2 regions of the Petroclostridium xylanilyticum genome follow, and region 2 is predicted to be linked to the other one. Evidence: a T-box and tRNA genes for the amino acid it is inferred to sense, from the RefSeq annotation. Region 2 holds a T-box; the other holds one or more tRNA genes.
What was found. The T-box of region 2 lies ahead of tyrS (tyrosine--tRNA ligase). A T-box ahead of a tRNA ligase gene usually reads a tRNA of that ligase, here a tRNA-Tyr.
Positions count from the first base shown of each region.

Region 1: it encodes a tRNA-Tyr, which carries the amino acid that the T-box ahead of tyrS (tyrosine--tRNA ligase) is inferred to sense. The anticodon was not compared.

Region 1 is NZ_NPML01000019.1:513,049-518,175, forward strand. It holds gene CIB29_RS14550 (uracil-DNA glycosylase) at 1-86, opposite strand, end outside; gene CIB29_RS14555 (metal-dependent hydrolase) at 257-1,183, opposite strand; gene CIB29_RS14560 (LCP family protein) at 1,301-2,203, opposite strand; gene CIB29_RS14565 (DMT family transporter) at 2,333-2,770, opposite strand; tRNA gene CIB29_RS14570 (tRNA-Tyr) at 2,851-2,936, opposite strand; tRNA gene CIB29_RS14575 (tRNA-Thr) at 2,944-3,019, opposite strand; tRNA gene CIB29_RS14580 (tRNA-Val) at 3,051-3,126, opposite strand; tRNA gene CIB29_RS14585 (tRNA-Pro) at 3,208-3,284, opposite strand; gene CIB29_RS14590 (N-acetylmuramoyl-L-alanine amidase family protein) at 3,602-4,360, shown strand; gene CIB29_RS14595 (PhoH family protein) at 4,466-5,127, opposite strand, start outside.
Region 2 is NZ_NPML01000003.1:95,278-100,404, forward strand. It holds gene CIB29_RS01720 (lactate utilization protein) at 1-343, opposite strand, end outside; gene CIB29_RS01725 (PRK06851 family protein) at 686-1,807, shown strand; gene CIB29_RS01730 (CPF_0552 family protein) at 1,922-2,179, shown strand; gene CIB29_RS01735 (hypothetical protein) at 2,246-2,446, shown strand; T-box leader at 2,554-2,795, shown strand; gene tyrS (tyrosine--tRNA ligase) at 2,852-4,081, shown strand.

The DNA.
Region 1 (5,127 bases), on a different contig from region 2:
TCCCCAAAAACTACGTTATTCCTCTTCTGTGCCAAACTACATTTATGGCAATTATAACATTGTTTTTTCAAACTATCCCAATCCATCCACTCCAAGTTATCACCTCAAATACTTATACTTTACTTTTTTATTTATTATATCTATGACTATAAACTCACGTCAATCTATCAGTAAACATTATGCATATTAATTTACATAGAAAAAAGACCATAAAAAGCTAATTTACTTTTCACAGTCTTTTTAAAATTCTTAATTATCATATAGGTATATCTACATTCCTCTTCATTGAATAAGGGTGAAACTTTTGGTCTATAACTTCGAAATCATCATTTACTTTTGCTGTAGCATGGTGTAAAAAGGTATTTCTTATATAATAACGTACATCTATAAATTTAAATACCTTTTTCCCATCATCCCATACAATATGGTAGCATGGAGTAAATTCGGCAAAGAATTTCGCTATTGGAGTCTTGATCACTTTATTCATTAACTGCTGTTCCAACATCTTTAATTCTTCTAAAATCTTAACATTTCTTTTAAATACATTTTTTTCACCAACGATAATCCTTTCAGACCTTCGCACAATAAAATGCCATTTAAATAACCCTAACATGGAAGGCATAATATTTACATCTTTCTTGGTTACATCAAAATAAAGTTTAACTTTATGTCTAACACCATACAGCATAGATGCACGAATAACGATATAGGATACCAAACCAACTGACATAGCATTTGCAAGGGTACCCTCAAGTATTAGGTACAGAAAAAGAAGCAAGAAAACAATAGGGTCAAAGATAATGAAAAGCCCAAAGGCCAGCTTCTTTTTATAAAGCGGCCACAAAAATTGAACTCCATAGGAATTAAGCATATCAATTCCACTATGGGATAAACAGCCTAAAAATGACCATAACCATACATTTAAAAAAACAAATTGCTTATAAAAGGGCATCAGGCACAGGGTTATGATTCCTGCAAAAGCTGCCAGGCTCACAACCGAGTGGGATATTCCCCTATGATTTTTTAAATATACATAATCTCCCCATTTCTGCAGAACAATATCCAGATCAGGCGCCATAGAACCCAATACAGCTCCCACAAAAGCAGGATTATCCATGGACATTGGCTGTCCCCCCAATTTAGATATCCCCATACCTATTAATGCATGAGTTACTGGATCCATAACCTCACCTCACAATCTACAAAACAAAACCCGACACTTATGTCGGGTTCTTAAGCGCTTTTTACTAATTATAACATAAACTAACCAGTTTTTTTAGTGTAAATATATTACAATCCCTTATTTTAAACTTAATTTGTACCCAAAACTTTCTTCTATTAATGATATGGTCTTTTGATCATCGGCAACAAAATAGGATGCACCGTTTATCATTTTAGGTTCACCGGGAAGTTGATACATCTGTATATTGTTAGAATTAAGGGCTTTTATCATTGATAAATTTTTAGCAACGTCTGCAGCAGTAATATTTGTCTTAACATTTTCCTTAATTGCTTTAAATATGTCATTTGCTTTAGATAGATATTCCAATCTTAGTTTTTGTTCCAACAGTGCCTTTATAAATGCTTGTTGTGCCTTAATCCTGCCAATATCTCCTTCCGGATACTGTCTGTAACGTACAAACTGCTCTGCCTTTTTACCGTCTAGATGCTGCATACCTTTTTTCAGATGGATGTGTAAATCCTGAACCGGGTCATCATAGTTCATATTCACCGGTACATCAATATCAACACCACCTAATATATCAATAATATTTCTAAATCCTTTAAAATTTACTGTTACATAATAGTGTATAGGCATGCCAGTGATTTCTTTAACTTTTCTTATTGCTAATTCTTCTTTTCCTAACGTTAATGCAGCATTAATCTTCTGGTACTTATTGTTTATCTTCACCCTTGTATCTCTAGGGATGGAAAGCATATTTAATTTTTTATTTTTAGAATCCAAACTTGCTACAATCATGACATCCGAACGCGCTTCACTGCCATCAGTGCCCATGATTAAAACATTAATCTTTTTACCTAGTTGAAAAGGCTGTGTTTTATCCAGCACATCAGGCTGAGCCTTATTATTCTCAGAAGTTTGAGATTGGAATGCAAGATTTGCTGCAATAATTCCCCCTGTAACTGCAACAAAAACACTAACTATACTTAAAACAAGTATAATGTATTTTTTGACATTCATTTTTAATCATCTCCTACTTTTAAAGATAACGTGCTTAAAGCAAAATTCGTTATCTGCAACCTCACATTTCTATATAATATTACCTCTAATAAATAAAAGATTCAACAGAAAAATACCCTTTTAAATAAATTATTTTATTACCAGCCTGACACCAATTAACATAAAAACAATCCCTAGTATTTTTAGTATTCCAATGGGTGAACGAGGTACTCCAAACATTCCAAAATGATCTATTAACACACCAATTATTAGTTGGACTGCAACAAAAATGGATAGCGTTGTACCCGTGCCCAAAACCGGAATCACTTGAATAGTAAATAATACTATTACAACCCCTAAAAGTCCTCCTATCCAGTAAATAGGATGTACTTTTATTATACTTGCATAAGCACCTAAATTTCTATAGAATATGTTAATTAAAAATAATACCACTGTTCCGGTCAGGAAGCTATGTAACGCAGCAACTCTTGGTGACACTACTTTCCCCAGACCGGCATTAACGGGTGGTTGAACTGCTAAAAATATGCCTACTGTTACTGCAAGAGCGATCGCATTAAACTTACTCATTCTACTCCTCTTTTCCTGTTAATATAATACAAAATGCTGCAATATTAAAAAAACTGTAGCTATATTAGCTACAGTTTTTGTGGTGGAGGGGGATGGATTCGAACCATCGAAGCTGTGAAGCAACAGATTTACAGTCTGCCCCCTTTGGCCACTCGGGAACCCCTCCAGATAGATGGAGCTGGCGAACGGAATCGAACCATCAACCTGCTGATTACAAGTCAGCTGCTCTGCCTATTGAGCTACGCCAGCACACATATTTATTTATATCTAATCTAATTTATGGTGGGCACAATAGGGCTCGAACCTATGACCCCCTGCTTGTAAGGCAGGTGCTCTCCCAGCTGAGCTATGCGCCCATAAAATTATGCTGCTTATACTGCGAGAAATATAATAGCACATCTCAAAACTTTAGTCAAACATTTTGATATGCCAATTAATGGTCGGGGTTGAGGGACTTGAACCCCCGGCCCCATGGTCCCAAACCATGTGCGCTACCAAACTGCGCTAAACCCCGCTACTTAGCGACTCTCACCGCGACACTTGTATATCTTAATATATTTTATGCTATTATTCAAAGTTTAATTTACTCCATAACTATAATTTACATTATTATATCTCTTCTTTTCTTTATATATCTAATTATCTCTCATGTTTTTATTAAAACAGATTTGCTTTTTTACTATTATGGTCAACCAAACAAAGCCATGCATGGGCCACTGCGGTGAGTGTGCCGAAGGACCTACTTAATCTCAAACTTTTTTTAGCAAATACGAATATTTTTTCATTTCAAGAATACATTTATTGCGTAATAAGTTTAAAGGAGCAGGTAAGATGCATAAATGTATTCTTATTTATATTACCTGGAAAGGAATAATATGTGTGGCAGTTATTGCTGTTATTTTATTTTTACTGCCTGCTGCCGTTATCCGGGCAAATATAAAAAAAATACCTCATACCGGAGAATTATCAGGGAAAATTATCGTAGTCGATCCTGGACACGGTGGAGTAGATAGTGGTACGCACTATGAAGGAAAAGTACTTGAAAAAGATATCAATCTTGCAATTGGACTTAAACTTAAACAGCATTTAACAACAAAAGGGGCATCGGTGATTATGACCAGAGAAATCGATGATTCACTAGATGACCATAAAAAGAACGGCAGCCGCCACCGTGAAGACCTTAATGCGAGAGTAAATATAGTAAATAAAAGTCAGGCTGATGTTTTTATCAGTATTCACGCCAACTGCATAAGAAACAGTTCAAGTACACTGGGCCCAATGGTATTTTACCATGGTTCCAGTGAAAAAAGCAAATATCTTGCGGAGTGTATACAACAATCTTTAAATACCCTTTCAGCTTATGAAAATATAGGTGCAAAGGCCAAACATCTTGCTGCTAAAGGTGATTATGTGGTCCTACGTGAAACTTCTCCCCCGGGTGTAATTGTTGAGGCAGGTTTTATCTCAAATACTACTGATAGAACATTACTGCAAAAAGAAAGTCACCAGCATGAAATTGCTGAATTAATTGTACAGGGAGTTATTAAGTATTTTAATTACGAGAAGTCAGAAGTAGAGACTAAAGATTAAGACCACTGAAAAAGTGCCTCTAGAATCAGGGGCACTTTTTCAATGGTTTCGGATAAAGATTCCGCATCCCGGCCAAACCTGCTGCAACCCTTGGTTATGGTTTATTTACATCCTTGTCGCCGCCTCATAAGCCAGCGGTGATCTTTCACATTCATTTTCCGTCAATGTGATCTGGCAGCACAGCTTGCTTCCTTTCATTTTTTCTGCTGCGTAGCATAACCCGTTGGTACGCTCATCCAAAAATGGATGGTCTATTTGATGGGGATCACCTAAAAGTATAATTTTTGTTCCCATTCCCGCCCTGGTGATAATACCTTTTACCTGTTTGGGCGTTAGGTTTTGAGCTTCATCTATGATTACCCAGTGACGGTTGATTGACCTCCCTCTAAGGTAAGCAATTGCCTCACTGGTGATAATTTTTCTGTCAAATAATTCATCTACTTTGTCCTTTAGTTCCTTTTCGTTATAATACCTGCGTTCATCGTCATTATCAATTAATATCTCCAGATTATCCCGAATTGGGCGCATAAAGGGTGCAATCTTTTCTTCCTCTGTTCCAGGTAAAAATCCAAGTTCTTCATCCATCATGACATTTGGGCGGAGAATCAGGATCTTTCTATACATTTTAGTCCTTTCTTCAAGAATTTTATGTAATCCTACAGCCAGGGCATAAAAGGTTTTTGCTGTTCCTGCCGGTCCCTTAACTATTACCAGAGGGACTGAATCTGTATCGGCAAAGAGTGCTTCCTGCATGAATTTCTGCCCGG
Region 2 (5,127 bases):
TCACCCTGTTGCCGATGCCGTCAATATTAACAAGTTCTCCATTCATCGTTATTGCATTGCTGCTGGATAGATATACATCGGCGGTGGAAGCCTTTTCTCTTACGGCATTCCTTTCAGCAGGTTCAACCAGCCAGTGCCAAAATACCTGGTGCCCTTTTGCCTGAAGTTCCTTATGGATTTCCATATCGTATATGGTCATAGAGCCGCCTATACCAACAGTTTCTCCAGGTGTAATTTCATTTAGTACAGCAGTCTTGGCTTCATGAGCATTAGAAAAATAGTTGGCTTTAAAGTTCTTTTTTTTCAGGTTTTCTATGAGTTGCTCAACATTAAAATTGTCCATTCTGTAACCTCCTTAACATTAAAAAATTTTTTGACATCTATAAATATTATTATATATTGTTATTCCAATATGTTAAAGTCAATATCAAAATTTTCATCCAGAGATATATATCTAAAAATTCAGCAATTATTAATTTTCGGTTTTAAAATTTTTAAATATTCAATCTTTTAAGAAATGAAATTGTAAAAATTCTATAGGTACAAGCACCAAAAGCGGCTTTAAGCAATATTAATATAGAAGGATGATAAATGATAATCAAAATCATCAATAATATTTACTCATTTCAATTATCATTTATAGAAATTACAACACAATAATTATCAACAAGGGGGTTGATTTATTATGTCTAGCAAAGGCGCTATCAAACACGTATTTCCGGGTGGAAATACATCCAAAGGCTTTTATTCTTATTACCAGTACATATTAGGTCAGGAAGAAGCAACAAGGATTATCTGCGTCAAAGGCGGCCCAGGAGTAGGTAAGTCGACATTCATGAAAAGTATAGGGATGCAAATGGTAGACAGGGGATATGATGTAGAGTTTATGCATTGTTCTTCTGATAACAGTTCACTTGATGGAGTAGTTATCAAAGATATTAAGGTAGCGTTACTTGATGGTACGGCACCTCATGTAGTGGACCCTAAAAATCCTGGAGCGGTTGATGAAATTCTACACTTGGGGGACTTCTGGAATGAAGACGGTTTAAGGAAAAATAAACAGCAGATATTGGAGAGCAATGCTATGGTAGGCAAATTATTTGCAAGAGCATATAAATACCTTGCAGCGGCTAAATGTATTTATGATGATATTGTTACAATTCATAAAGAAGCGGTGAATCCTGCAGGAGTTAACTTGGAAGCAGAGAAAATTATTCAACAAGAATTTGGTGGAATCTCGGTTAATAATAAGGTAGGCAATATAAGAAAATTATTTGGCAGTGCAATTACTCCTAACGGCTTATGTAATTATCTCGAAACAGTCATTAATGTAAATAGCAATGTATATATAGTAAAAGGAGCACCTGGAACAGGAACAGAAATACTACTTTCAAAAGTGATTGATGCAGCAGTACAAAGAGGATTAAATGTAGAAGCATATTACTGTCCTATGGAGCCTGAAAATAGAGTTGAACATGTAGTCATTTCACAGTTGGGTTTGGCTTTTACTACTTCAAATAAATATCATGTTTCTACTATAAACACAGATTCTTGTATTGATCTGGATAGTTATTTAGATAAAGCTGTTCTGGAAAAATACAGTGCTGAGCTGGCATATGATGCAGAAATGTTTGATATGCTGCTTGATAAAACAATTGCTACCATTAAGAAAGCGAAGAAAACACATGACGTTATGGAAACCTACTATATACCGAATATGAAATTTGATAAGGTACAGGTTTGCTGGGAAAAAACACTACAAAGAATACTCAAATATGCGGAAGAATATAAAAAACTAAAAATATAGAAATTTTAAATGGATACATCTGTTTTTTAATAAAAAAATGATTATGACAGAAATTTTGTGGTATATGAATACTATGCTAAGTCATAACAACATATGAGTAGAGGAGGAAAAATCATGGCAAAAGTAATAATGGGTATTGAGATTGGATCTAGAGGTACTGCTGCTTTAGCAGTACAAAAGCTGCTTTCTGAGAATGGATGTATTATTAAAACGAGATTGGGACTTCATGAAGCTGGTAAAGACCTTAATGCTTGCAGCAAGAAAGGTTTAGTTATACTAGAATTCATTGAAGATGTTGACGAAGAAATTAATAGCCTGGAAAATGAATTAAAGAAAATCGAAAGTGTGATTGTAAAAAGAATGGAATTCTAATTTATCTTATTCAACGGTATTACTTTACTCCCGGATATCCGGGAGTTTTTTTTGGAAATAATTTCTATGAATGCTTTTGCGGCTCCAAAGTCTGGTAGTGTTGCAACAATTGAGAATGGCGTGCAGATAGTAAAAACCATTGTAACTGCTAACAGGTATTTACCAGATACTATTGTGCTGCAAAAGGGTGTGCCGGTGCGCTGGATTATTTTAGTGACAAAGATATTAAAGCCTTCAATGATGAAAGCCCAAGAAAAGGAATTTTAGGGGGAGGCGGCTGTTGCAGTACAGGCTCCGGTTTGAATGGAAGCAGTTGCCATTAAAAAAAGCTGAGGATACTCTTGCGTACACAAGTAAAATTATGATAGAATACACAAAAGACGATGAAGGAGTTTTAGTAGTAGTCCATGGTTACAATGCAGAGAGAAGTCCGGGTGGTGCAAGGGCTTCAGTACATGGTCATATGAATTACCCTCCGGAGTTGCGCACTGAAGAATAAGTAGTAGGTGTAGACGGTTGCCGGCCGTTACAGCGGTAAATTATGAATGAGGTATACCTGGCGCTAGGGCGCAGGTGTATGAATTAAGGTGGTACCACGAGCTTTCTCGTCCTTATGCTGGGTGAGAAAGTTTTTTGTTTTTAATTTAGTAAATATAAACAGGAGGTATTCGTATGAGCAGCGTATTTGATACATTAAAAGAAAGAGGGCTGTTGGCCCAGGTTACTCATGAAGAACAAGTTAGGGAAATACTTGAGAAAGAAAAGGTAACATTTTATATCGGGTTTGACCCTACTGCAGACAGCTTGCATGTAGGACATTTTCTGCAGATGATGGTGATGGCACATATGCAGAGGGCTGGACACCGGCCTATTGCCATCATAGGCGGGGGAACTGCCATGGTAGGAGATCCTACCGGTAAGACCGATATGAGAAGAATGATGACCCGTGAAGAAATTCAGCATAATGCCAATAATTTTAAGAAACAATTGTCCAAATTCATTGATTTCGGTGAAGGAAAGGCCTTAATGATAGACAATGCCGAATGGCTGCTGGAGCTGAACTATGTTCAATTTTTAAGGGAAATCGGTGTGCATTTTTCGGTAAACAGGATGCTTACAGCCGAGTGCTTTAAATCAAGGTTGGAGAGAGGTCTTTCTTTTATAGAGTTTAACTACATGCTCATGCAAAGCTACGATTTTCTTAAGTTATTCCAAAAATATAATTGTACATTCCAATTAGGAGGAGACGACCAGTGGTCAAATATCCTTGGAGGAATTGACCTCATTAGAAGAGTAGAAGGCAAGGAAGCCTATGGAATGACATTTACCCTATTAACTACAAGTGAAGGTAAAAAGATGGGCAAGACTGAAAAGGGAGCCCTATGGCTGGATGCTGAAAAGACATCTCCTTACGAATTTTATCAATACTGGAGAAACGTACATGATGACGATGTAATAAAATGTTTGAAACTGATTACGTTCTTGCCGCTGGAAGAAATAGAAAAGCTGGCTCAGTTAAAAGACCAGGAAATTAATAAAGCAAAAAAAATATTGGCTTATGAGGTTACCAAGCTGGTTCACGGAGAAGAAGAAGCAATTAAGGCTCAGCAGGCGGCAGAATCTCTTTTTGGAAAAGGCGGAAATGCCGTAGATATGCCGACTACTGAAATAACTACAGACGAATTAGGAGAAGGTATGAATGTTTTAGACCTGCTGGTTAAGACTAATCTAATCCCTTCAAAAGGAGAAGGGCGGCGTTTGATCACTCAAGGCGGCCTATATATAAACGACAGCAGAGTTGAAACCGTTGATCTGGTGATAGGAACTCAAGACTTTAAAGAAAATCAGTTAATGGTTCGAAAGGGTAAAAAAGTATATCATAAGATAGCACTGAAAAAATAATTAATAGGAAAATATAAAAGTTACATTGTACTAAATAAAAAGCTGTAGAATTCATGAACTGACCTCTCTAAAGTAGATTAATACAAACGTTTTTATCTTTATCTACTTTAAGGGGTTCTGTTCACTTTTGGGACAGCCCTGTTTTTACGGACTTTACATGCCTTAATAACCCGTGATATAAAAATATCTTTTAAAGCCAGGAAATAAGTAGCCTATTTTCAAAGAATAATGAGATGTCATAAAAGTTATCAAAAACTTATTGGAATCGGTTTCGATAGTTTATTCACAATAAGCTGTAATATTTCAATAAACTGAGGACAATTTCCTCAATAACTGGAGGTTATATCAATAGAATTTGTGAAATTTTGTACAAAATTTATAAATTCTATTGACTTTACCTAAAAAATGGTATATTATATATACGAAAACGCTCCCGACTTAAACGATATAACCTATTTAATTGTTATTTTGTTTATCTGTAATTAGTTATATTTTTTGGTTATAGTGACTTATATAGTGTTCTTATTGGTATAATAAAATACAACTTCTAACTAGTAGTACAAACTATCTTCTAAGCAATATTTTTTTAAATTTCCCTTATAAACTTTTAAAGTAGCTATTTTTCTAAATTTGTTAGATATACTTTTTAAAGTGGCTTTCTAAACTTCACTAAAAATATTTTAAAGTATGCATATGGTATATCTTTAGTTTTCAATAAAACATAATATGAAACGTAGTCTTGCCTGAAACTACCGGTTTTCAGACAAAAAAAGGCCACATCTTATTAAACCGTAAGAATTACGGTTATAAGTTAACAATAATATTTATTATTATGTGAACCTTGATAGCTAAATAGCGTTTTTTTCAATGACAGTGTAACCGAGGGATTCAAGACGTTTTTTCATGCTTTTTGCTGCATTTTTGCCAACCTCGTCATGCTTTAATGCTATGGAATTTGGATGCTAAATACGTATTCTTGGTATGCGAAGTTGCATGGGCGCATTGACATGTTAAGGTTTGCATTTTTCTTCAATCTTTTTATCCAG